DNA from 3 places in the Streptomyces sp. NPDC088350 genome. Region 2 is predicted to be linked to each of the others. Evidence: riboswitches for the same ligand, from Rfam matches in the RefSeq annotation. Region 2 holds a riboswitch; each other region holds the start of a gene.
What was found. A riboswitch is a leader RNA that binds a small molecule or an ion and turns the genes downstream of it on or off. The one in region 2 is predicted to bind thiamine pyrophosphate.
Positions count from the first base shown of each region.

Region 1: linked by a shared signal. The riboswitch ahead of ACIQBL_RS34580 (thiamine ABC transporter substrate binding subunit) and the one ahead of thiC (phosphomethylpyrimidine synthase ThiC) in region 2 are both predicted to bind thiamine pyrophosphate.
Region 3: linked by a shared signal. The riboswitch ahead of thiO (glycine oxidase ThiO) and the one ahead of thiC (phosphomethylpyrimidine synthase ThiC) in region 2 are both predicted to bind thiamine pyrophosphate.

Region 1 is NZ_JBIVNL010000011.1:86,816-94,073, reverse strand. It holds gene frr (ribosome recycling factor) at 1-311, shown strand, start outside; gene ACIQBL_RS34590 (phosphatidate cytidylyltransferase) at 311-1,501, shown strand; gene rlmN (23S rRNA (adenine(2503)-C(2))-methyltransferase RlmN) at 1,605-2,711, shown strand; TPP riboswitch at 2,743-2,849, shown strand; gene ACIQBL_RS34580 (thiamine ABC transporter substrate binding subunit) at 2,846-3,925, shown strand; gene ACIQBL_RS34575 (ABC transporter permease) at 3,982-5,583, shown strand; gene ACIQBL_RS34570 (ABC transporter ATP-binding protein) at 5,583-6,608, shown strand; gene ACIQBL_RS34565 (LAETG motif-containing sortase-dependent surface protein) at 6,702-7,258, opposite strand, start outside.
Region 2 is NZ_JBIVNL010000012.1:84,090-91,347, forward strand. It holds gene ACIQBL_RS36295 (IclR family transcriptional regulator) at 1-666, shown strand, start outside; gene ACIQBL_RS36300 (SsgA family sporulation/cell division regulator) at 766-1,203, shown strand; gene ACIQBL_RS36305 (YibE/F family protein) at 1,282-2,808, opposite strand; TPP riboswitch at 2,880-3,069, shown strand; gene thiC (phosphomethylpyrimidine synthase ThiC) at 3,062-4,936, shown strand; gene ACIQBL_RS36315 (phosphoribosyltransferase) at 5,087-5,620, shown strand; gene ACIQBL_RS36320 (hypothetical protein) at 5,872-6,105, shown strand; gene ACIQBL_RS36325 (metallophosphoesterase) at 6,856-7,258, opposite strand, start outside.
Region 3 is NZ_JBIVNL010000007.1:134,214-141,471, forward strand. It holds gene pknB (Stk1 family PASTA domain-containing Ser/Thr kinase) at 1-880, opposite strand, end outside; gene ACIQBL_RS25215 (thiazole synthase) at 1,056-1,850, opposite strand; gene thiS (sulfur carrier protein ThiS) at 1,854-2,054, opposite strand; gene thiO (glycine oxidase ThiO) at 2,051-3,214, opposite strand; TPP riboswitch at 3,212-3,323, opposite strand; gene ACIQBL_RS25230 (NAD(P)/FAD-dependent oxidoreductase) at 3,416-4,645, shown strand; gene ACIQBL_RS25235 (Rv2175c family DNA-binding protein) at 4,710-5,081, shown strand; gene thiE (thiamine phosphate synthase) at 5,173-5,832, shown strand; gene metF (methylenetetrahydrofolate reductase [NAD(P)H]) at 5,946-6,869, shown strand; gene ACIQBL_RS25250 (hypothetical protein) at 6,926-7,258, shown strand, end outside.

The sequences.
Region 1 (7,258 bases), on a different contig from region 2:
GTGACTCGGACCTGGGCGTCAATCCCAGCAACGACGGCAACATCATCCGAGTGACGTTCCCCGAGCTGACCGAGGAGCGCCGCAGGGACTACATCAAGGTCGCCCGGACCAAGGCCGAGGACTCCAAGGTGTCCATCCGCGCCGTCCGCCGCAAGGCCAAGGACGCCCTGGACAAGCTCGTCAAGGACAAGGAGTCCGGCGAGGACGAGGTCCGTCGCGCGGAGAAGGAGCTCGACGACACCACGGCGAAGTACGTCGCCCAGGTGGACGAGCTCCTCAAGCACAAGGAAGCGGAGCTGCTCGAGGTCTGATGAACGACTCTTCCTGGGGGGCACCGCCACAAGCCGGGTACTGGGGGCCGTCCGACCAGGGGCCTGTCCAGGGGGCTGCCCCGGCGGGTCCCACGTACGATGCGCCTGAGGCGCAGCAGACTCGCCCCATGCCCATCGTGCCCGACGAGCCCGCATACGGCGGACACCAGGATGACGACCGGGGGGCCGCTCGGCTGAGCGGCCCCTTGTTCCGCGACGAGACACAGCAGCCGCCGTACGACGTACGGCAGTCGCCGCCGTACGACCCGCGGACGCAGCCCTCTGACACGCCGCACGCGCTGCCCTACGAGGCGGTGCCGCAGAATCCGGAGCCCATGCCCGACGCCCCGCCACCGGCGCCCGCCCCGCAGAAGAAGAGCGCGGGCCGGGACCTGGGTGCGGCCATAGGGGTCGGTGTCGGACTCGGCGCGGTGATCATCGCGTCCCTGTTCGTCGTCAAGGCCGTGTTCGTCGGCGTGATAGCGGTCGCCGTCGTCGTGGGCCTGTGGGAGCTGACCTCGCGGCTGGAGGAGCGCAAGGGCATCAAGGCGCCCCTCGTGCCCCTCGCGGTCGGCGGCGCGGCGATGGTCGTCGCCGGATACGTCCGGGGCGCCGAGGGCGCCTGGGTCGCCATGGCGCTCACGGCGCTCGCCGTCCTCGTCTGGCGGATGACGGAACCGCCCGAGGGCTACCTCAAGGACGTCACGGCGGGCGTCTTCGCGGCGTTCTACGTGCCGTTCCTGGCCACGTTCGTCGCCCTGATGCTCACCGCGGACGACGGCGCCTGGCGGGTCATGACGTTCCTGCTGCTGACCGTGGTCAGCGACACGGGCGCCTACGCCGTCGGCTGGCGCTTCGGCACGCACAAGCTCGCTCCGCGCATCAGCCCCGGCAAGACCCGCGAGGGCCTGTTCGGGGCGGTGTCCTTCGCGATGGTGGCGGGCGCGCTGTGCATGGAGTTCCTGATCGACGACGGCAGCTGGTGGCAGGGCCTCCTCCTGGGCCTCGCGGTCGCGGCCAGCGCCACGCTGGGCGACCTCGGCGAGTCCATGATCAAGCGGGACCTCGGCATCAAGGACATGGGCACGCTGCTGCCGGGGCACGGCGGCATCATGGACCGTTTGGACTCCTTGCTGCCGACGGCTCCGGTGGTGTGGCTGATGTTCGTGCTCTTCGTCGGGTCCGGCTGAAAGGCCGCCACAAAACCAGCTGACCTGCTGTTTTGCGTACGAGGGGCTCGTTGTCCACAGGGCGGCGAGTCCCTCTTCGTATGTCTGCGACACTGGTAGGGCCATGCCTAAGCCCGGAGAACTCACATTCGTCGCCCCCCGCGGAGCCAAGAAGCCCCCGCGGCACCTTGCCGATCTCACGCCCGCCGAGCGCAAGGAAGCCGTCGCCGCGATCGGGGAGAAGCCGTTTCGCGCCAAGCAGCTCTCGCAGCACTACTTCGCGCGGTTCGCGCACGACCCGGAGCAGTGGACCGACATCCCCGCCGGTTCGCGCGCCAAGCTCCAGGAGGCGCTGCTTCCTGAGCTGATGACGGTCGTGCGGCATCTGTCGACCGACCAGGACACCACCCGTAAGACGCTGTGGCGGCTGTTCGACGGGACGCTCGTCGAGTCCGTGCTGATGCGGTACCCGGACCGGGTGACCATGTGCATCAGTTCGCAGGCGGGCTGCGGGATGAACTGCCCGTTCTGCGCGACCGGACAGGCCGGACTCGACCGGAATCTCTCCACCGCCGAGATCGTGCACCAGATCGTCGACGGTATGCGGGCGTTGCGCGACGGCGAGATTCCCGGCGGACCCGCCCGCCTCTCCAACATCGTCTTCATGGGCATGGGCGAGCCCCTCGCCAACTACAAGCGGGTCGTCCAGTCCATCCGCGCCCTGACCGACCCGGAGCCGGACGGCCTCGGCCTCTCGCAGCGCGGGATCACCGTCTCGACGGTCGGACTGGTCCCGGCGATCCACCGCTTCTCCGACGAGGGCTTCAAGTGCCGGCTCGCGATCTCGCTGCACGCGCCCGACGACGAGCTGCGCGACACCCTGGTCCCCGTGAACACGCGGTGGAAGGTGCGCGAGGTCCTCGACGCCGGCTGGGAGTACGCGGCGAAGTCGGGCCGCCGCCTGTCCATCGAGTACGCGCTGATCCGCGACATCAACGACCAGGCGTGGCGCGGTGACCGCCTCGGCCGCCTCCTCAAGGGCAAGCCCGTGCACGTCAATCTCATCCCGCTGAACCCGACGCCTGGCTCGAAGTGGACCGCCTCCCGTCCCGAGGACGAGAAGGCGTTCGTCGAGGCCATCGCGGCCCACGGGGTGCCGGTCACCGTCCGGGACACCCGGGGCCAGGAGATCGACGGAGCGTGTGGCCAGCTCGCGGCCACCGAGAGGTAACCTTCACTCGTACGACCTGTACGTACATCTTCATATCCGACAGGGGAGCGCGCAGCGCTGAGAGTGCGGCAATCGGGCCGCAGACCCTCTGAACCTCGCCCAGGTCATTCTGGGTAGGAAGTTCGGTCATCACCGTGAACACCAAGAAGTACTGTGCTGTCCTCGTCGGCCTCGGCCTGGTCACGCTCTCCGCGTGCGGGTCGGGGTCGGACCAGGGCGGCGGCTCCGGATCCGACAAGACCGTCACCCTCGTCAGCCACGACTCGTGGGCCGTCTCGAAGAGCGTCCTCAAGGACTTCGAGAAGCAGTCCGGCTACACCGTCAAGGTCCTCAAGGACGGCGACGCCGGACAGGCCGTCAACAAGGCGATCCTCACCAAGGACAACCCCCAGGGCGACGTCTTCTTCGGCGTCGACAACACCCTGCTCTCCCGTGCGCTCGACAACGGTCTCTTCCAGTCCTACGACGCGAAGGGCTCGGCCACCGTCAAGCCCGCGTACCGCGTCGACGAGACCAAGCACCGGGTCACCCCGATCGACACCGGCGACATCTGCGTCAACTACGACACGGCCTGGTTCAGCAAGCACAAGCTGACCCCGCCGACCTCGTTCGCGGACCTGGTCAAGCCCGAGTACAAGAACCTCCTCGTCACCGAGAACGCCGCCACCTCCTCACCCGGCCTCGGCTTCCTGCTCGGCAGCGCCGCACAGTACGGCGACGACGGCTGGCAGGCGTACTGGACGAAGCTCAAGGCCAACGGCGTGAAGGTCGTCGACGGCTGGGAGCAGGCCTACGACCAGGAGTTCTCCGGCTCCGCAGGCGGCAAGAAGGCGGGCGGCGACCGGCCCCTCGTCGTCTCGTACGCCTCCTCGCCGCCCGCCGAGGTCATCTACGGCGACCCGAAGCCGACCACCGCGCCCACCGGGGTGTCGTACGGCACCTGCTTCCGGCAGACCGAGTACGCGGGACTGCTCAGCAACGCCCAGAACACCAAGGGGGGCAAGGCCTTCATCGACTTCCTGCTCACCAAGGAGTTTCAGGAGGACATGCCGCTCAACATGTTCGTCTACCCGGTGATCGAAGGCGCCCAGGTGCCGCAGGAGTTCGTGAAGTACGGCCGCCAGGCCCCGGACCCCGCGACCATGGCGCCCGCGAAGATCGCCGCCGACCGCGACCAGTGGGTCAAGTCGTGGACCTCGCTCGTACTGAAGTAGCTGAAGCAGCCCCGCGGAGGTCCTCCCGTAAGGGCAGCGCGACGCGGCTCGGCCTCATGGCCCTGCCCGTCGCGTTCTTCGCGGTGTTCTTCGCCTACCCGGTCGCCGCGATCGTCGCGCGCGGTCTCAAGGTCGACGGCGCCTGGCAGTGGGGCCGGATCGGGGACGTGCTCGCGCAGTCCGACATCCGGCACGTCCTGTGGTTCACCACCTGGCAGGCGCTCGCGTCCACCGCGCTCACGCTGCTGATCGCGCTCCCCGGCGCGTATGTCTTCGCGCGCTTCGACTTCCCGGGCCGGCAGGTGCTGCGGGCCGTCGTGACGGTCCCCTTCGTGCTGCCGACGGTCGTCGTCGGTACGGCGTTCCTCGCGCTCGTCGGCCGGGGCGGACTCCTCGACGACCTGTGGGGCGTACGGCTGGACACCACCGTGTGGGCCATCCTGCTCGCGCACGTCTTCTTCAACTACGCGGTTGTCGTACGGACGGTGGGCGGCCTCTGGGCCCAGCTCGACCCGCGTCAGGAGGAGGCCGCGCGGATGCTCGGCGCTTCCCGGCTCCGGGCCTGGCGGAAGGTGACGCTGCCCGCGCTCGCGCCCGCCGTGGCCGCCGCCGCGCTGATGGTCTTCCTCTTCACCTTCACGTCCTTCGGCGTGGTGCAGATCCTCGGCGGCCCGACCTTCTCGACCCTCGAAGTGGAGATCTACCGCCAGACCTCCGAGATCTTCGACCTGTCCACGGCGGCCGTGCTGACGATCGTCCAGTTCGTCGCGGTGGGCGCGATCCTCGGCGTCCACTCCTGGACGGTACGACGCCGGGAGACGGCCCTACGGCTCGTGGACCCGTCGGTGACCGCACGGCGCCCGCGCGGGGCCGGCCAGTGGGCCCTGCTCGCCGGGGTCCTCGTCTCCGTCCTCGTACTGCTCGTGCTGCCGCTCGCCGTGCTGGTGCAACGGTCCCTGGACTCACCGGACTTCGGCTACTACCGGGCGCTGACCCACGACGACGGCGGCACGTTCCTGGTCCCGCCGATCGCCGCGATCGGCAACTCGCTGGAGTACGCCGTCGCCGCCACCGCCATCGCGGTGGTGATCGGCGGTCTCGCCGCCGCGGCTCTGACCCGGCGCGACGCGGGCCGCCTGGTGCGGGGCTTCGACGCGCTGCTGATGCTGCCGCTCGGGGTGTCGGCGGTCACGGTCGGCTTCGGCTTCCTGATCTCGCTCGACACACCCCCGCTGGATCTGCGGAGTTCATGGATCCTGGTGCCGCTCGCGCAGGCGCTGGTCGGCGTCCCCTTCGTCGTACGGACGATGCTGACCGTACTGCGGGCGGTGGACGGGCGGCTGAGGGAGGCGGCGGCCGTGCTCGGGGCATCGCCGTGGCGGGTGTGGCGCGAGGTCGATCTGCCGTTGGTGCGGCGGGCGTTGCTGATCGCCGCCGGGTTCGCGTTCGCGGTGTCGCTGGGGGAGTTCGGGGCGACCGTGTTCATCGCGCGGCCCGACAACCCGACCCTGCCGGTCGCGGTGGCCCGGCTGCTGTCCCGGCCCGGTGATCTCAACTACGGCCAGGCGATGGCCCTTTCGACGATTCTGATGGTGGTGTGCGCGGTGGCTCTGCTGGTGCTTGAGCGGCTGCGCACCGACCGGACCGGGGAGTTCTGATGCTGCTCAGTCTCGCGGGTGCGACCGTACGGTTCGGTGGGCGGCCCGTGCTGGACACCGTCGACCTGGGTGTCGCCGAGCACGAGATCGTGTGTGTGCTCGGGCCCAGCGGCAGCGGCAAGTCGACGCTGCTGCGGGTGGTGGCCGGGCTGCAACCACTCGACTCCGGGCGGGTGTTGCTCGACGGACGCGACCAGACCGGAGTGCCCGCGCACAAGCGCGGGGTGGGTCTGATGTTCCAGGACCATCAGCTGTTCCCGCAGCGGGACGTGGCCGGCAACGTCGCCTTCGGGCTGCGGATGCACGGGGCGTCGAAGAAACAACAGGACGCCCGGGTGGGCGAGTTGCTCGACCTCGTCGGACTGCCGGGTGCCGCCCGCCGTGCCGTCGCCGGGCTGTCCGGGGGCGAGCAACAACGGGTCGCGCTCGCCCGCGCCCTCGCGCCCCGCCCCCGTCTCCTCATGCTCGACGAACCGCTCGGCCAGCTCGACCGGTCACTGCGGGAGCGGCTGGTCGTCGAACTCCGGGAACTGTTCGGGGTGTTGGGCACGACCGTGCTCGCGGTCACGCACGACCAGGGCGAGGCGTTCGCGCTCGCGGACCGGGTCGTGGTGATGCGGGACGGGCGGATCGCCCAGTCCGGTACGCCACTTGAGGTCTGGCAGCGCCCCGCCGACGAGTTCGTCGCCCGTTTCCTCGGCTTCGACAACGTGGTGGAGGCGACAGTCGCGGGAGAGGCCGCCGACACCCCCTGGGGCAAGGTGCCGGTCCCCGAGGGCGCCCCCCAGGGCACCCACCCGCTCCTCGTACGCCCCGCGGGCGTACGACTGTTGCCCGCCGACGAGGGCCTGCGCTGCACGGTCGCCGCCCGCACCTTCAAGGGCACCCATGTCGCCGTACAACTGCAGCCGGAGGGCGCGCCGAGGCTGGAGGCGGCCTGCGCGCTGCGGGAGGCGCCGGAGGTCGGGGGCACGGTCGGGGTGGAGTTCGACGCGGCCGAGATCGTCGTACTCGGCGACGCCTAGGGCCTGTCCGGCGGATCCTGTCGCAGACGCGGACATGCGTGTGGCCCGCCCCCACGAACCGGACGGGCCACAACAAGAGCAACAGCGGGTGGATCAGCGGCCGTTGGCCGCGCCGCGGCGACGCATGCCGAAGTAGACGGCTCCGCCGCCCACGACGACGAACGCGCCCGCGATACCGGCGATCATGCCGGTGTTGGAGTTGGCACCGGTCTCGGCGAGGTTCGAGCTGCCGGCCGCGGGAGACGGCGCGTTGTCCGTCGTCGCGGGGGCGGTGCTGCTGCTCTCCGAGGCCGACGGGGTCGGGGTGTCGGACTCGGCCGGGGTGGAGGCGGTCTCCGACGGCGTCGGAGAGGCCTCCGTCGGGGTGGGGCTGGGGGACTCCGTCGCGCATGCCTTGGACGGGGTGGTCAGGAGTTCCGTGAGGTCCTTGTCGAGGCCGTTGGCGGCCGAGACGTGGACGCGGTAGACAGCGTTCGGCTGCCAGTCCTCGGCGAAGGAGATGGTGACACCCTCGGCCGAGCCCTTGACCGTCTGCTCGCCCACCTTGCGGACATCGGCGCTGTTGTTCTCCAGGAACACCGTAACGGTGGCCTCGGTGCCGCCGGCGTCCTTGTCGGTGACGTGGATGACACCCTTGGAGCCGTCACAGG
Region 2 (7,258 bases):
AAACAACTGGCCCGTGAGACCGGCCTCGCCCTTCCCACGGCGTACCACCTGCTGCGCACCCTCGTGCACGAGGGCTATCTCCGCCGCGACAAAGGGCTGTTCTTCCTCGGAGAAGCGGCCGAGCGGTTGAGCAGCAGCGGAGCACAGGAGAAACGTCGCAGCACGATCGTCGACGCGTTGGCGGCCTGGCGGGATTCGATCGGCGTACCGGTCTACTACGCGATGTACCGCGACGGCGAGATCGAGGTCATGTGCGTCTCCGACACCCCGGGCAATCCGGCGGTCGAGGAGTGGGCCGACTTCCGTGAGACGGGGCACGCGCACGCGATCGGGCAGTGTCTGCTGGCTCAGCTGGACGAGGAGGCCCGGCGCGACCACCTCGACCGTTTCCCCGTGCGGTCCCTCACCCCGTACACCGTGCGGGACGGCCACTCCCTGCTGCGGCGCCTGGACGGGATGCGGCGGATGGAGCCGGTGGTGGAGCGTCAGGAGTACGCGCTGGGGACGGTCTGCGCGGCGATTCCGATCACGCTCGGCACCACGGCCGCCACGATGGCCATCTCCCTGCCCGCGCATCAGGCCGAACGGCTGCCGGCCGCGGCCCGGCAACTGCAGACCGAGGTCGGCAGGCTTGTGGGGTCGCTCGCGCTCTCTATCAGCATCTGAAAAATTACTCCTTGTGATCTGCCGTGCACGTTCAGCAATATTCCTTCAGTGTCACAGGGATCATTCCCAGCCAGTCGGCGGCAATTGACGGGATAGGCGATGCGCGAGTCCGTACAGGCAGAGGTCATGATGAGCTTCCTCGTCTCCGAGGAGCTCTCCTTCCGTATCCCGGTCGAACTGGGCTACGAGACATGCGATCCGTACGCCGTGCGGCTGACCTTCCATCTGCCGGGGGACGCCCCGGTGACCTGGACCTTCGGCCGGGAGCTGCTGATCGACGGGGTGGGCAGGCCGTGCGGGGAAGGGGATGTGCACATCGCCCCCGTCGATCCCGAGACGCTGGGCGAGGTGCTGATCCGGCTTCAGGTGGGCAGCGACCACGCGCTGTTCCGCACCGGCGCGGCACCGCTCGTGGCGTTCCTCGACCGCACCGACCGGCTGGTTCCGCTCGGTCAGGAGCGTGCCCTCGCGGACTTCGACGCCCACCTCGACGAGGCGTTGGACCGCATCCTGGCAGAGGAACAGAGCGCCGGCTGAAGCGCTGTCACGGCGGTGTTGGGCCGATTAGCTGGCGTAACGCTTCTGCTCAGCTCTGCGCGGCGGTTCTCGCCGTCCTCAGTGCTTGCGGCGCCGGCCCTTCCCGCCGCGTGCCGGTGCGGGCTTGGCGCCCGGCGCCGCAGTAGCCGCCGCCGGTGCTCCCGCCGTAGCCGCTGCCCGTCCTCCCGCCGGAGCCTTCTCGGGTCCCGGTCGGTCCGCCGAGACCACCAGGGCGGCGAGGGCCGTGGTGACCGGTACCGACGCGACCAGGCCGATCGAACCCACCAGCGTGCGCACGATCTCCTCGGCTACCAACTCGCTGTTGGCGACCGCCCCGACGCTGCTCTGCGCGATGGAGAAAAGCAGCAGCAGAGGCAGGGCGGCGCCCGCGTAGGCGAGGACGAGCGTGTTGACGACGGAGGCGATGTGGTCGCGGCCGATACGGATGCCGGCGCGGTACAGCCCGCGCCAGCCCATCGACGGGTTGGCCTCGTGCAGCTCCCAGACCGCCGATGTCTGCGTGACCGTCACATCGTCGAGCACACCGAGCGAACCGATGATGACGCCGGCGAGGAGCAGACCGCTCATGTCGATCGACGGGTAAAGGCCATGGATCAGGCCCGTGTTGTCGTCCGTGTTACCGGTGAGCGCGGCCCAGCCGATGAACACCGACCCCAGGACGCCGATGAGCACCAGCGACATCAGCGTGCCGAGCACCGCCACCGATGTACGGGCCGACAGGCCGTGGCACATGTAGAGGGCGATCAGCATGATGGCGCTCGACCCGACCACCGCCACGATCAGCGGGTTCGAGCCGTGCAGGATTGCGGGCAGGATGAAGAAGTTCAGGATCATGAAGCTGATGGCCAGCGCGATCAGTGCCATGACACCGCGCAGCCGTCCCACCACCACGACGGCCAGCGCGAAGATGCCGGCGAGCAGCGCCATCGGGAACTTGCGGTTCACATCGGCGACCGAGTACTGCAGATCCCGGGGCGCGGAGGGTTCGTACGCGACCACGACCTTCTCGCCCTGATGCAACTGCCGTGACTGGTCGGGCTGCACGATCTCCGTGAACGTACGGCCCTTGTCCTTGCCGGTGCCGACCGTGACCGTGGCCTTCTTGCAGGTGCCGCCCGCCTCCTGCTGGGCGGAGGAGCCCTCGGCGGTGGAGGTGTCCCCGGTCGCGCTCCCGCCCGAGGCGTTCACCGACGCGCAGCTCACGCTGACGACCTTGGTGACCGTCGCCTGCTGCGTCTGCCGGTCGAAGCCGACCCCGGTGCGCTTGTGCGACGGGGCGCCGCCGGGCCACAGCACCACCATGCCGACCACGACCGCCACGGTGAACGGGATCAGGATCGCCGCGATGACCTTTCGGAGATGCCGGGAGACGGGGGCGGCGGGGCCGTGACTGTGGGAATGACCGTGTCCGCCGCCCGCACCGGAACCGTGTCCGCCGTCCCCGCTGGAGCCGTGGTCGTCCCCGGAACCCGATCCGGAACCATGGTCGTCCCCGGACCCGTGGCCGTGGTCGCCTCCGGGACCGTGGTCGTGGCCATGGGGCGGCCCGGTCGGCGGGTACGGGGGCTGCTGCGTCGTGGTCACCGCCCGATCATCGCAAGAACGCCGGAGGCCCACTGTTCACCGCGCCACTTATGACGCTAGCGTGGAGGCACCTTTGCACACGCGGGAGCTCGGAGCACCGGGCTGAGAGGGCGCTGACCTTCGTCTCTGCGATGTTTCACGGGAAACGTCACCTGAATCGAGTGATGTTTCACATGAAACATCGGCTGACGGAAGCCGCTGCGTCGACCGCCGAACCTGTTACCGGGTAATGCCGGCGTAGGGAGTAGGTCTCATGACCAACAAGGACGTACGCACGTCTGCCTTCAGCCAGGACGAACAGCCCATTCCGGGCGAAGAGTTCGCGCGGGCCGGGCAGTCCACAGAGGCCGAGCAGTCCGCGGCGAACGGAAAGCCGACGGAGGCCGAGCGGCGCATCGGCTGGCACAAGGGGTACGTCGCGGGCTCGCGCCCCGATCTGCGGGTGCCGGTCCGTCAGGTGCACCTCACCAATGGGGAGTCGGTGACGCTGTACGACACCTCCGGCCCGTACACCGATCCGCTCGTCGACACCGATGTCCGCAGGGGGCTGGCGCCGCTGCGGGAGAACTGGATCATCGCCCGCGGCGACACCGAGGAGTACGCGGGCCGTCCCGTTCGCCCCGAGGACGACGGAATCAAGCACACCTCACCGCGCGGTGGGCTGCGCAACCTCGACGCGGTCTTCCCCGGGCGGCCTCGTCAGCCGCGACGCGGACGCGACGGCGTGGCGGTCACGCAGCTCGCCTACGCGCGACGGGGCGAGATCACGCCCGAGATGGAGTTCGTGGCCGTACGGGAGAACGTTTCGCCCGAGGTGGTCCGGGAGGAGATCGCGGCCGGGCGGGCGGTGCTGCCAGCCAACGTCAATCATCCCGAGATCGAGCCGATGATCATCGGCAAGCGGTTCCTGGTGAAGGTCAACGCCAACATCGGCAATTCCGCGGTCACTTCCTCCATCGAGGAGGAGGTCGAGAAGATGACCTGGGCGACCCGCTGGGGCGCCGACACGGTCATGGACCTGTCCACCGGCCGCAACATCCACACCACCCGCGAGTGGGTGCTGCGCAACTCCCCCGTCCCCATCGGCACGGTGCCGCTCTATCAGGCGCTCGAAAAGGTCGACGGCCGCGCCGAGGAGCTGACCTGGGAGATCTACAAGGACACGGTCGTCGAACAGGCCGAACAGGGTGTGGACTACATCACGGTTCACGCGGGCGTGCGGCTGCCGTTCGTACCGCTGACGGCGAACCGCAAGACCGGCATCGTCTCGCGCGGCGGCTCGATCATGGCGGCGTGGTGCCTGGCGCACCACAAGGAGTCTTTCCTGTACGAGAACTTCGAGGAGCTGTGCGAGATCCTCGCCGCCTACGACGTCACCTACTCGCTGGGTGACGGCCTGCGGCCGGGGTCGATCGCGGACGCCAACGACGAGGCGCAGTTCGCGGAGTTGCGGACGCTCGGGGAACTCAACACGATCGCGAAGCGTTTCAATGTACAGACCATGATCGAGGGCCCGGGACATGTCCCGATGCACAAGATCAAGGAGAACATCGACCTTCAGCAGGAGATCTGTGATGAAGCTCCGTTCTATACGCTCGGCCCGCTGACGACGGACGTCGCGCCGGCGTACGACCACATCACCTCCGGCATCGGTGCCGCGATGATCGCCTGGTGGGGCACGGCCATGCTCTGCTATGTCACGCCCAAGGAGCACTTGGGCCTGCCCAATCGTGACGACGTCAAGACCGGCGTCATCACCTACAAGATCGCCGCCCACGCAGCCGACCTCGCCAAGGGGCACCCCGGTGCGCAGGAATGGGACGACGCGCTGTCCGACGCCCGCTTCGAGTTCCGCTGGGAGGACCAGTTCAACCTGGCCCTCGACCCGGACACGGCACGGGAATTCCACGACGAGACGCTTCCGGCGGAGCCGGCCAAGACGGCGCACTTCTGCTCGATGTGCGGGCCGAAGTTCTGCTCGATGAAGATCAGCCAAAGCATCACAGCGCAGTTCGGTGGTACGGCGGCTGCGGGGGCGACGGCTGAGGAGGTCGCCGAGGGGATGCTGCAGAAGTCGAAGGAGTTCGCGGCCAGCGGGAGCCGGGTGTACCTGCCGCTCGCTGACTGACGCTCACACGAGCGCCGCTCCGAGAAGCTCCGCTGTCGGGGCGGCGTTTCGTCGCAACTGTTTGTGGACGCCGGTGGGTCCGGTGGTGGTTGGTGGTGTCGACCGCATATTGAGTTGCCCAGCTGACAGGGGGACACGAGACTCGCGACCATGTCGACCACTGCGCGCAGCCTCACGCTTGAGCACTTCCAGTGGATCGACGGCCACGCCGATGTGTGGAAGATCTTCCGCGACCCCAAGGCGCTCGCCCTGGTTGTCCGTGGTCTGGTGGACCCGTTCAAACAGGACGACATCACGGCTGTCTGTGGCATCGAGTCCCGAGGATTCCTGCTCGGGGCGGCAGCCGCCATCGAACTTGGGGTCGGATTCGTCCCGGTGCGCAAGCAAGCCGGACTCTTTCCGGGCGTGAAGGCCGTCCGGCAGACCGCTCCCGATTACCGCGGCATCCGCCACGAGCTACGCCTTCAAAGGGCGTCGCTGACCCCGACGGACTTGGTGCTGATGGTTGACGACTGGATCGAGACTGGCAGTCAGGCGACAGCTGTCCGGTTGATGGTCGAAGAGTGTGGCAGTCGCTGGGGCGGTTGCGGCGTGATCGTCGACCAAGCCAGTGACCACTGCCGATCGAACCTTGGAGTCCGTGGCATCGTCAGCGCGGCTGAGCTGCCCGCCCACAACGCGTAATAGGCGGTACGACCTGCCATACGGCATTTCATGGGTGTAGCTGTCCTCAATGAAGATCTCCCGCGACATCCGGCGTGAGCAGGGCGGGGAGTCGGGGAGAGTTCGACGAGGGCACGGCTCCGCGGCCCCTGTGACCGGGTGTTCGGCTTGCGCTCCCCTGGGTGGGGGCGCAAGCCGAGGGGCTACTCCGGCGCGTGCTCGGGCCCCCCGAAATCCGGACTGCTGAAGTCCGGGCTGCTGAAGCTCGGGCGGTGGCCCGGCTCCGGGCCGTCGTCGGGGCTGGAGAAGCCGGGGCGGTCGTAGCCGAGGTGCGGCATGCGACTCGGGCCCGGGGGCGTCGTACGGCGCACTGGTGCCGCTCCTGGAGTCGCGAGCGCCTCTTGGAGGAACGGCAGGATGCCGCGTTCCAGGAGGGCGTCGTGCCAGGCATCCCTGGCCCGGGCCACTTCGCCGCCCGACTCGCCGTAGGGGCCGGTGTCGGGTGAGGGCCGGTTGCGCAGGGCGGTGAGCAGCAGGCCGACGGCGGCGACGAGGATCGCCGCGGCCGTCATGGCGCCGAACACCCATCCGGCGGTGAGCATGGTCTGGGCGAACGCCGGTTCGGGGGTGAGCATCTTGAGGATGTAGCCCACGAGCAGGAAGATCGCCGCGGCCGTGCCGGCGAGGACGGGGGTGAGGACGGCGGCGACGGCGACGGCACCCGCACCCTCGGCAGCCTCCCCCAGGGTGGTGGCGAGCCCCATCGCACCCGCGGCGTCCGGCTCCGCGGAGCCGGTCTCGCCGACGGACGACGGGGTGGACGACGCCGGATGGCGCAGTTCCTCGCGGACCTTCACGTAGTGCTGGTACTCGGTCGCCGCGGCCGCCGTGATGAGTGCGGTGGCGTTCAGCGCCATGGTGCGCAGCTGTTCGGGGTTGAGCCGCTTACCGACAGCGGCCAGTTCCGGGCGGGTAGGGGCGGAGCGCAGCGCCTCGTCGAGGATCCGCTCGTACTCCTGGCGGTCCTCGCTGTGCAGGTGCTGCGGAACGCTGTTCATGTGCATCCCCCGATGCTCCGTAGGGCTTGGGGCTCGCATGCCAACGAGCCGTCGGGCAGAAACGGAGGGGAGCCTGCTACGGATAAGGCGATGGTAGAGCGGCGACGGCACACGGTGACAGGGGGTTTCCAGAAATTGGCCCCTGGCCAGCGCTGTCGTCCGCCGGTCCTCCGAGGGGGACGTCTGCCCGATAAACGCTCAGATATCCAGGGGCAGTTGCTGGACCAGCAGTTTTCCGGCCATGGTCACTCCGCCGTCCATCGCGATGGCCAGTCCCTCGGCGTAGACGTGCGGTCCCTCGACCACGGGACCGGCGGTGTCCTCGCCGTCCTCGGAGCCGACGTCGCCCAGGAGATAGGGAATCGGGCTGTGGCCGTGGACGATCCGGGTCCCGCCGTACATGTCGAGCAAGGAGCGGACGTGTTCGGCGCCGCCCTCGTCGCGGAAGGAGAAGCGCTTGGTGAACTTGCGGAACACGTCCCACACCTCGTCCGCGTCGTTGCGCGTGAGGGTCTCGCGGACGTTGTCGTTGACGGCCTCGATCGAGTCGCCGTAGTCGAGGTAGGCGGTGGTGTCGGAGTGGACGAGCAGATGGCCGTCG
Region 3 (7,258 bases), on a different contig from region 2:
CCAGCGCCTGCGGCGGCACCGCGTCCAGCTGCTCGTCGCGCAGCCCCGACCGTGCCTCGCGGACCAGACCGAACAGCGCGACCGCGTCGTACGGCCGGATGTCCGGGGTGCGCGCGGTGGCCGCGGCGACCAGCTCGTCCAGCGCGTACGCAAGACCCGGTACGACGGCCGAGGGCGGCGGGACGTCCTCGTGCAGGTGCTTGTAGAGCACGATCGCGGGGGAGTCCCCGTCGTGCGGCTTCTGGCCGGTCAGCATCTCGTACAGGACGACACCGCACGCGTACACGTCGACCCGGGGGTCGGCGGTGCCGCCCTCGATCTGCTCCGGCGCGAGATACGACACCGTGCCGAGCAGCGACCCTGTGGTGCTGGTCACCGTGTCGACTGACCTGACCAGCCCGAAGTCGGCGACCTTGACCCGGCCGTCATCCCCTATGAGCACGTTCTCCGGCTTCATGTCCCGGTGCACGAACCCGGCCCGGTGCGCGGCGCCCAGCGCGGCCAGCACCGGCTCCAGGATGTCGAGGGCGGCGCGCGGCTGCAGCGCCCCGCGCTCGCGCAGCACGTCCCGCAGGGTGCAGCCGGCGACGTACTCCATGGCCAGATAGACGTACGACCCGTCGGTGCCCTGGTCGAAGACCTGCACCACGTTCGGATGAGCCAGCCGTGCCACCGACTTGGCCTCGCGGATGAACCGGTCGACGAAGGTGGCGTCGGCCGCCAGCGTCGGGTGCATCACCTTGAGCGCGAGAACCCGGTCCAGGCGGGTGTCCACGGCCCGGTAGACCGTGGCCATCCCGCCGACGGCGATCCGCGCGTCGACGCGATACCGGCCGTCGAGCAACTGCCCGACGAGAGGGTCATGAAGGGTCGTATCCACGCAGGTGAGTGTACGAGCCGACACTGACAGCGCCCTCTTTTCGGCCAGTTTCGGGGCGGTACTGCAGCGGAGCTGTGACGCATCCCACGCACGGGCAGCCTCCCGCGGCGAGGCACCCCCACAGGAGAGGTCCACTTTGCAGCCGACCGTAAACGGGCGGCGCGCGGGTGGGAGATCAGAAGGCCGGACGTTCCGGGTCCAGCCGTGCCAGCCCCTCCGCAGGAGAAGACGCCGAGGCGAAATACCGGCGGGGGATCCGCCCCGCCCGATACGCCGACCGCCCCGCCTCCACAGCGCCCCGCATCGCCGAAGCCATCAACACCGGTTCCCGCGCCCGCGTCACCGCCGACGCAAGCATCACCCCCGCACACCCCAGCTCCATCGCGAACGCCGCGTCGGACGCCGTACCGGCCCCCGCGTCCAGAATCACCGGTACACGCGCGTGCTCGGTGATCAACTGGAAGTTGTGCGGGTTGCGGATCCCGAGCCCGGAACCGATCGGCGACCCCAACGGCATGATCGCCGCACACCCGACGTCCTCCAGCTTCCGCGCCAGCACAGGATCGTCGTTCGTGTACGGCAGCACCGTGAAGCCGTCGTCGACCAGGGTCTCGGCGGCGTCGAGCAGCTCGATCGGGTCCGGGAGCAGTGTCCGCTCGTCCGCGATGACCTCCAGCTTGACCAGGTCCGTCCCCAGCGCCTCCCGCGCCAGCCGCGCCGTCAGCACCGCCTCGCCGGCCGTGAAGCAGCCCGCGGTGTTGGGCAGCACCCGGATGCCGAGCCGCTCCAGGACGGACAGCACCGAACCGTGCACGGAAGCGTTGACGCGCCGCATCGCGACCGTCGTGAGCTCCGTCCCGGAGGCCACCAGCGCGCGCTCCAGGACGTCGAGGCTGGGCGCGCCTCCGGTGCCCATGATCAGCCGGGACGTGAAGGACGTACCACCGAGGACGAAGGGGTCGTCGGCCATGGGTCAGCCTCCTTGGACGGCGGTGAGGACCTCGACGCGGTCTCCCTCGGAGAGGGACGTCGACGGCCACTCCGCGCGCGGGACGACGGTTTCGTTGAGGGCGGCGGCCACGCCGGAGGGAGCCGGGGTCAGAGCACGCACGAGAGTGTCGAGAGCGGTGCCGGGCGCGATCTCCCGGCGCTCCCCGTTGACGGAGACGTTCATACGGGCTGCTCCAGGAGTGCTCCGGCGCCGAACCGTTTCGGCGTGAACGGGCGTGCCTCGTCCGGGAGTTCACCGGTGGCCAGCGCGTGTGCCAGGGCGTCGCCGGTGACCGGTGTGAGCAGCACGCCGTTGCGGTAGTGCCCGGTGGCCAGCAGCAGTCCCGGCAACTCGGTCGGGCCGAGCAGCGGCGCGTTGTCGGGGGACCCCGGGCGCAGTCCGGCGCGGGTCTCGGTGAGCGGGAGTTCGGTGATCCCGGGGACCAACTCGTGGGCGTCGCGCAGCAGTTCGTAGACGCCGCCCGCGGTCACCGTGGTGTCCCAGCCCAGTTCCTCGCTGGTGGCGCCGACGACCAGCTCGCCGTTCTCGCGCGGCACCAGATACACCTGGCTGCCGCGCACCACGGCCCGCACGGTCCGGTTCAGGAACGGCGCGTACCGCTCCGGCACGGTCAGCCGCAGCACCTGTCCCTTCACGGGCCGTACGGGCGGCAGGACGTCGTCCGGGACCCCCTTCAGCCGCCCGCTGAGGCTGCCGGCCGCGAGCACCACCTGGCCCGCGCCCAGCGCTTCGCCCTCGCGCGTGACGACGCCCGTGGCGCGGTCCCGCTCGACCGTGAGCCGCTCGGCCCAGGTCCGGTGGAAGACGACCCCGGCACGCTCGCAGGCGGCCACCAGCGCCCCCGCGAGCCGCCGCGGGTCGACCTGGTGGTCGCCGTCGACCCTGAGCCCCCCGCGCACGCCCGGCGCGAGCATCGGCTCCAGGCGCCGGCACTCGCGCCCGGACAGCCACTCGGAGTCGAGCCCCGACTGGTGCTGCAGGGCGTGCAGTTCGCGCAGATGGGCCCGGTCGTCGGCGTCCAGGGCGACGGCGAGGGTGCCGCAGCGCCGATAGCCGAGGTCGAGGCCGGTGAGGTCGGTCAGCTCGGCGACGAAGTCCGGGTAGCGGTGCGCCGAGGCGAGATTGAGGGCGAGCAGGGTCTGTTCGCCGTGGTGCAGTTCCGTTACGGCGGCCAGCATGCCGGCGGCCACCTGCGCGGCGCCGCCGCCCGGCCCCGGGTCCACGACGGCCGTGGCGAACCCGCGTCGCGTCGCGCGCCAGGCCGTGACCAGTCCGATGATTCCGCCCCCGACGACGAGGACGTCTGACGTACGTGCAGGCATGGGCGTCCAGCCCCTCCCTTCGCCGGCATGACCCGGATCAGGTTCGTACGGTCGGAGGCCGCCAGCCTCCCTCTCAGCCCGGTACGTCCGGACTCCCGCGAGTGCTTTACCTTGGCCAGCCTAGCCCGCCGTCGGCATTGTGGAACAGGTCACCTCACGCGCCCCCTGACTGACGAATTGTCAGGTGTCTATGGTGATCGGGTGAGCGAGCAGACGCGGGAACAGGGTGCGGTGGCGGTACGGCGCGTGGTCGTCGTCGGCGCGGGCATGGCCGGGGTGCAGACCGCCGTCGCCCTGCGGGATCAGGGCTTCACCGGCACCGTCACACTGATCGGCGCGGAACCCCATCAGCCCTACGACCGGCCGCCGCTGTCCAAGGCCGTCCTGCTCGGCAAGGCCGAGGGCTCCGCCTTCGACGTCGACTTCGAGGCGCTCGGCATCGAAGTGCGGCTGGGGCGCGAGGTGTTGGGCGTACGCCCCGCCGACCACGAACTGGACACCGCCGAGGGCCCGGTGCCCTACGACGTCCTCGTGCTCGCCACCGGCGCCGAACCGATCCGGCTGCCGGGCGCCGACGGCGTCCCCGGCGTGCATCTGCTGCGCACCCTGGACGACGCCGAGCGGCTGCGGCCGGTGCTCGCGCGGCAGCACGACATCGTGGTCGTCGGCGCGGGCTGGATCGGCGCGGAGTTCGCCACGGCCGCGCGCGAGGCGGGCTGCGCGGTGACCGTCGTAGAGGCCGCCGACCGGCCGCTCGCGGGCGCGCTGCCCGCCGAGGTGGCCGCCCCGATGGCCGCCTGGTACGCCGACGCCGGAGCCGTACTGCGGACGCACGCACGCGTGAAGCACGTCGAACCCGGCGCGGTGGTGCTCGACGACGGCTCACTGCTGCCCGCGGGCGCCGTCGTGGTCGGCATCGGCGCCCGCCCCGCCACCGCCTGGCTGACGGGCGCCGGCATCGAACTGGGCGCACACCGCGAGGTCCTGGCCGACGAGGGGCTGCGCACCTCGGTGCCGGACGTGTACGCGGTCGGCGACTGCGCCTCCTTCCCTTCGGGAAGGTACGGCGAGCGACTTCTGGTCCACCACTGGGACAACGCCCTCCAGGGCCCCCGCACGGTCGCCGCGAACATCATCGGAGAGATGCCGGCGGTCTACGACCCGGTGCCCTACTTCTGGTCCGAGCAGTTCGGCCGCTTCGTCCAGTACGCGGGCCACCACGCGTCCGCCGACACCACCCTGTGGCGCGGTGACCCGACCACCCCGGCCTGGAGCGTGTGCTGGCTGCGCGAAGGCCGTCTGGTGGCCCTCCTGGCCGTCGGCCGCCCCCGCGACCTGGCCCAGGGCCGCCGGATGATCGAGTCGGGCACCCCGATGAATCCCGAGCTGCTGGCGGACCCTTCTCTCCCGATGAAGGCCGCTATCGCCTAGTTCGAACCCCCGGGTCGGACCGGCCCGACTTCCGACTGTCAGTCCGGGATGGCACGCTGTTTACGTGACCGAGATTGACGCAAAGATCGATGCTCTCGTCCCCGCCTGGCTCACGCTGCCCGACATCGCAGAGATGCTCGATGTCGAGGTGACACGCGTGCGGCAGCTGGTCAAGGACGGCCAAGTCATCGCCGTACGCCGTGGTGAGAACCGCGCGCTGCACGTCCCCGCCGCCTTCATCGACGGGACCGAGCAGAAGGTCGTCAAGGGCCTCACGGGGACCCTGACGCTCCTGCGGGACGACGGCTTCTCCGACGAAGAGATGCTCGAGTGGCTCTTCACCCCCGACCCCAGCCTGCCCGGCACGCCCGCGCAGGCGCTGAGCGAGAATCGCGGCACGGAGGTGAAGCGCCGCGCCCAGGCGCTCGCCGTCTGACCCGCACGACCGACCGGTGTACGGGCCGCGGCCACGCTCCAGCGCGGCCCGTACGCAGGACCACCACGCAACGACAACGGGGGACACACGCATGGCCGACACCGCCGCGACCGCCGCTCGCGCGGAACTCGCCGACGCCCGGGTCTACCTCTGCACGGACGCACGTCGGCGCCAGGGCGACCTCGCGGAGTTCCTGGACGCAGTCCTGGCCGGCGGGGTCGACATCGTGCAGCTGCGCGACAAGGGCATGGAGGCCGCCGAGGAGCTGGAGCACCTCCAGGTGTTCGCCGACGCCTGCGCCCGGCACGGCAGGCTGCTCGCGGTCAACGACCGCGCGGACGTCGCCCACGCCGCCGGCGCCGACGTACTGCACCTGGGCCAGGGCGACCTCCCGGTCCCCGCGGCCCGCGCGATCCTCGGCGACGACGTACTGATCGGGCGCTCCACGCATGCCGAGTCGGAGGCCGCCGCAGCCGCGGTCCAGGAGGGCGTGGACTACTTCTGCACCGGCCCCTGCTGGCCGACTCCCACCAAGCCCGGCCGCCACGCCCCGGGCCTCGACCTGGTCCGGTACACGGCCGCCCTCGGCACCGACCGCCCCTGGTTCGCCATCGGCGGCATCGACCTCGGCAACCTCGACGAGGTGCTCGCAGCGGGCGCCCGCAGAGTCGTCGTCGTACGGGCCATCACGGAGGCCGGCGACCCGGGAGCGGCGGCGGCGGAGTTCGCCAAGCGGCTCCGGCAGCTCTGACGGCGACCGTCCAGGGGTCGCGCGGTTGTCCGATGGGTGGACAAGAGGGCGACAAACCAGGCAAATTCCCCGTTCCGGTTGGGTGACCGGCGCCCCCTGACTAACCTGCGGGTATGGCCTTCGGAACCGCATCCACCAGGACTGATCGCGCACGTACCGTGCGGGACATGCTCGCGACCGGCAAGGGGACGTACTCGTTCGAGTTCTCCGCGCCGAAGACCCCCAAGGGCGAGCGGAACCTGTGGAGCGCGCTGCGAAGGGTCGAGGGGGTCGCCCCCGACTTCGTCTCCGTGACCTACGGCGCCGGCGGCTCGACCCGCGCGGGCACCGTCAAGGAGACCGAGCAGATCGTCGCCGACACGACGCTCACCCCGGTCGCCCACCTCACCGCGGTCAACCACTCCGTCGCCGAACTGCGCAACATCATCGGCCAGTACGCCGACGCCGGGATCCGCAACATCCTCGCCGTGCGCGGCGACCCGCCCGGCGACCCCATGGCCGACTGGGTGGCGCACCCGCAGGGACTGACGTACGCGGCCGAACTGGTCCGGCTCATCAAGGAGTCGGGCGATTTCTGCGTCGGTGTCGCCGCCTTCCCGGAGATGCACCCGCGCTCCCCGGACTGGGACACGGACGTCTCGCACTTCGTCGACAAGTGCCGGGCCGGCGCCGACTACGCGATCACCCAGATGTTCTTCCGCCCGGAGTCGTATCTTCGGCTGCGCGACCGTGTCGAGGCCGCGGGCTGCGGCACCCCGGTCATCCCCGAGGTCATGCCGGTGACCAGCGTGCGGATGCTGGAGCGGTTGCCGCAGCTCAGCAACGCCGACATCCCGGCCGCTCTGAAAGAGCGAATCCTCACAGCCAAAGACGATCCGGCCGCTGTACGCTCGATCGGGATCGACTTCGCCACGGAGTTCTGCGCCCGGCTGCTGGCCGAGGGAGTGCCAGGTCTGCACTTCATCACGCTCAACAACTCCACGGCGACGCTGGAAATCTACGAGAACCTGGGCCTGCACCACCCACCGCGGGCCTAGACCGGCCGCCCGGACATACGACACACTGCGTAGCGGCCACTGGGAGAGGGGCGTACATGGGCTGGACGGTCCTCTACATCGCGTTCGGCATCGTCGCACTGTGGTTGCTCGGTGAGGTGTTGCTGCAGTACAAGGCGAGACTGCGCTGGCGGCTGCTCGCTTTCGTCGGCTTCCTGGGCGTCGTCATCGGAGTGCTGATTCCCTCCGTCGTCGTGATCGGACTGGGTGCGGTGGCCTTCGCCGTCGGCCAGACCTACGTCACCCTCTCGTTCCGCCGCGGCTTCGAAGCAGGCTGGGCGGTCTCCGGTCTACCCGGCGCGGGCGGCACCAAGCGCCGCCGCGGCGAACCGGACGAGGAGGACCCGAACCCTGCGGTCTCCGGCCTCGAA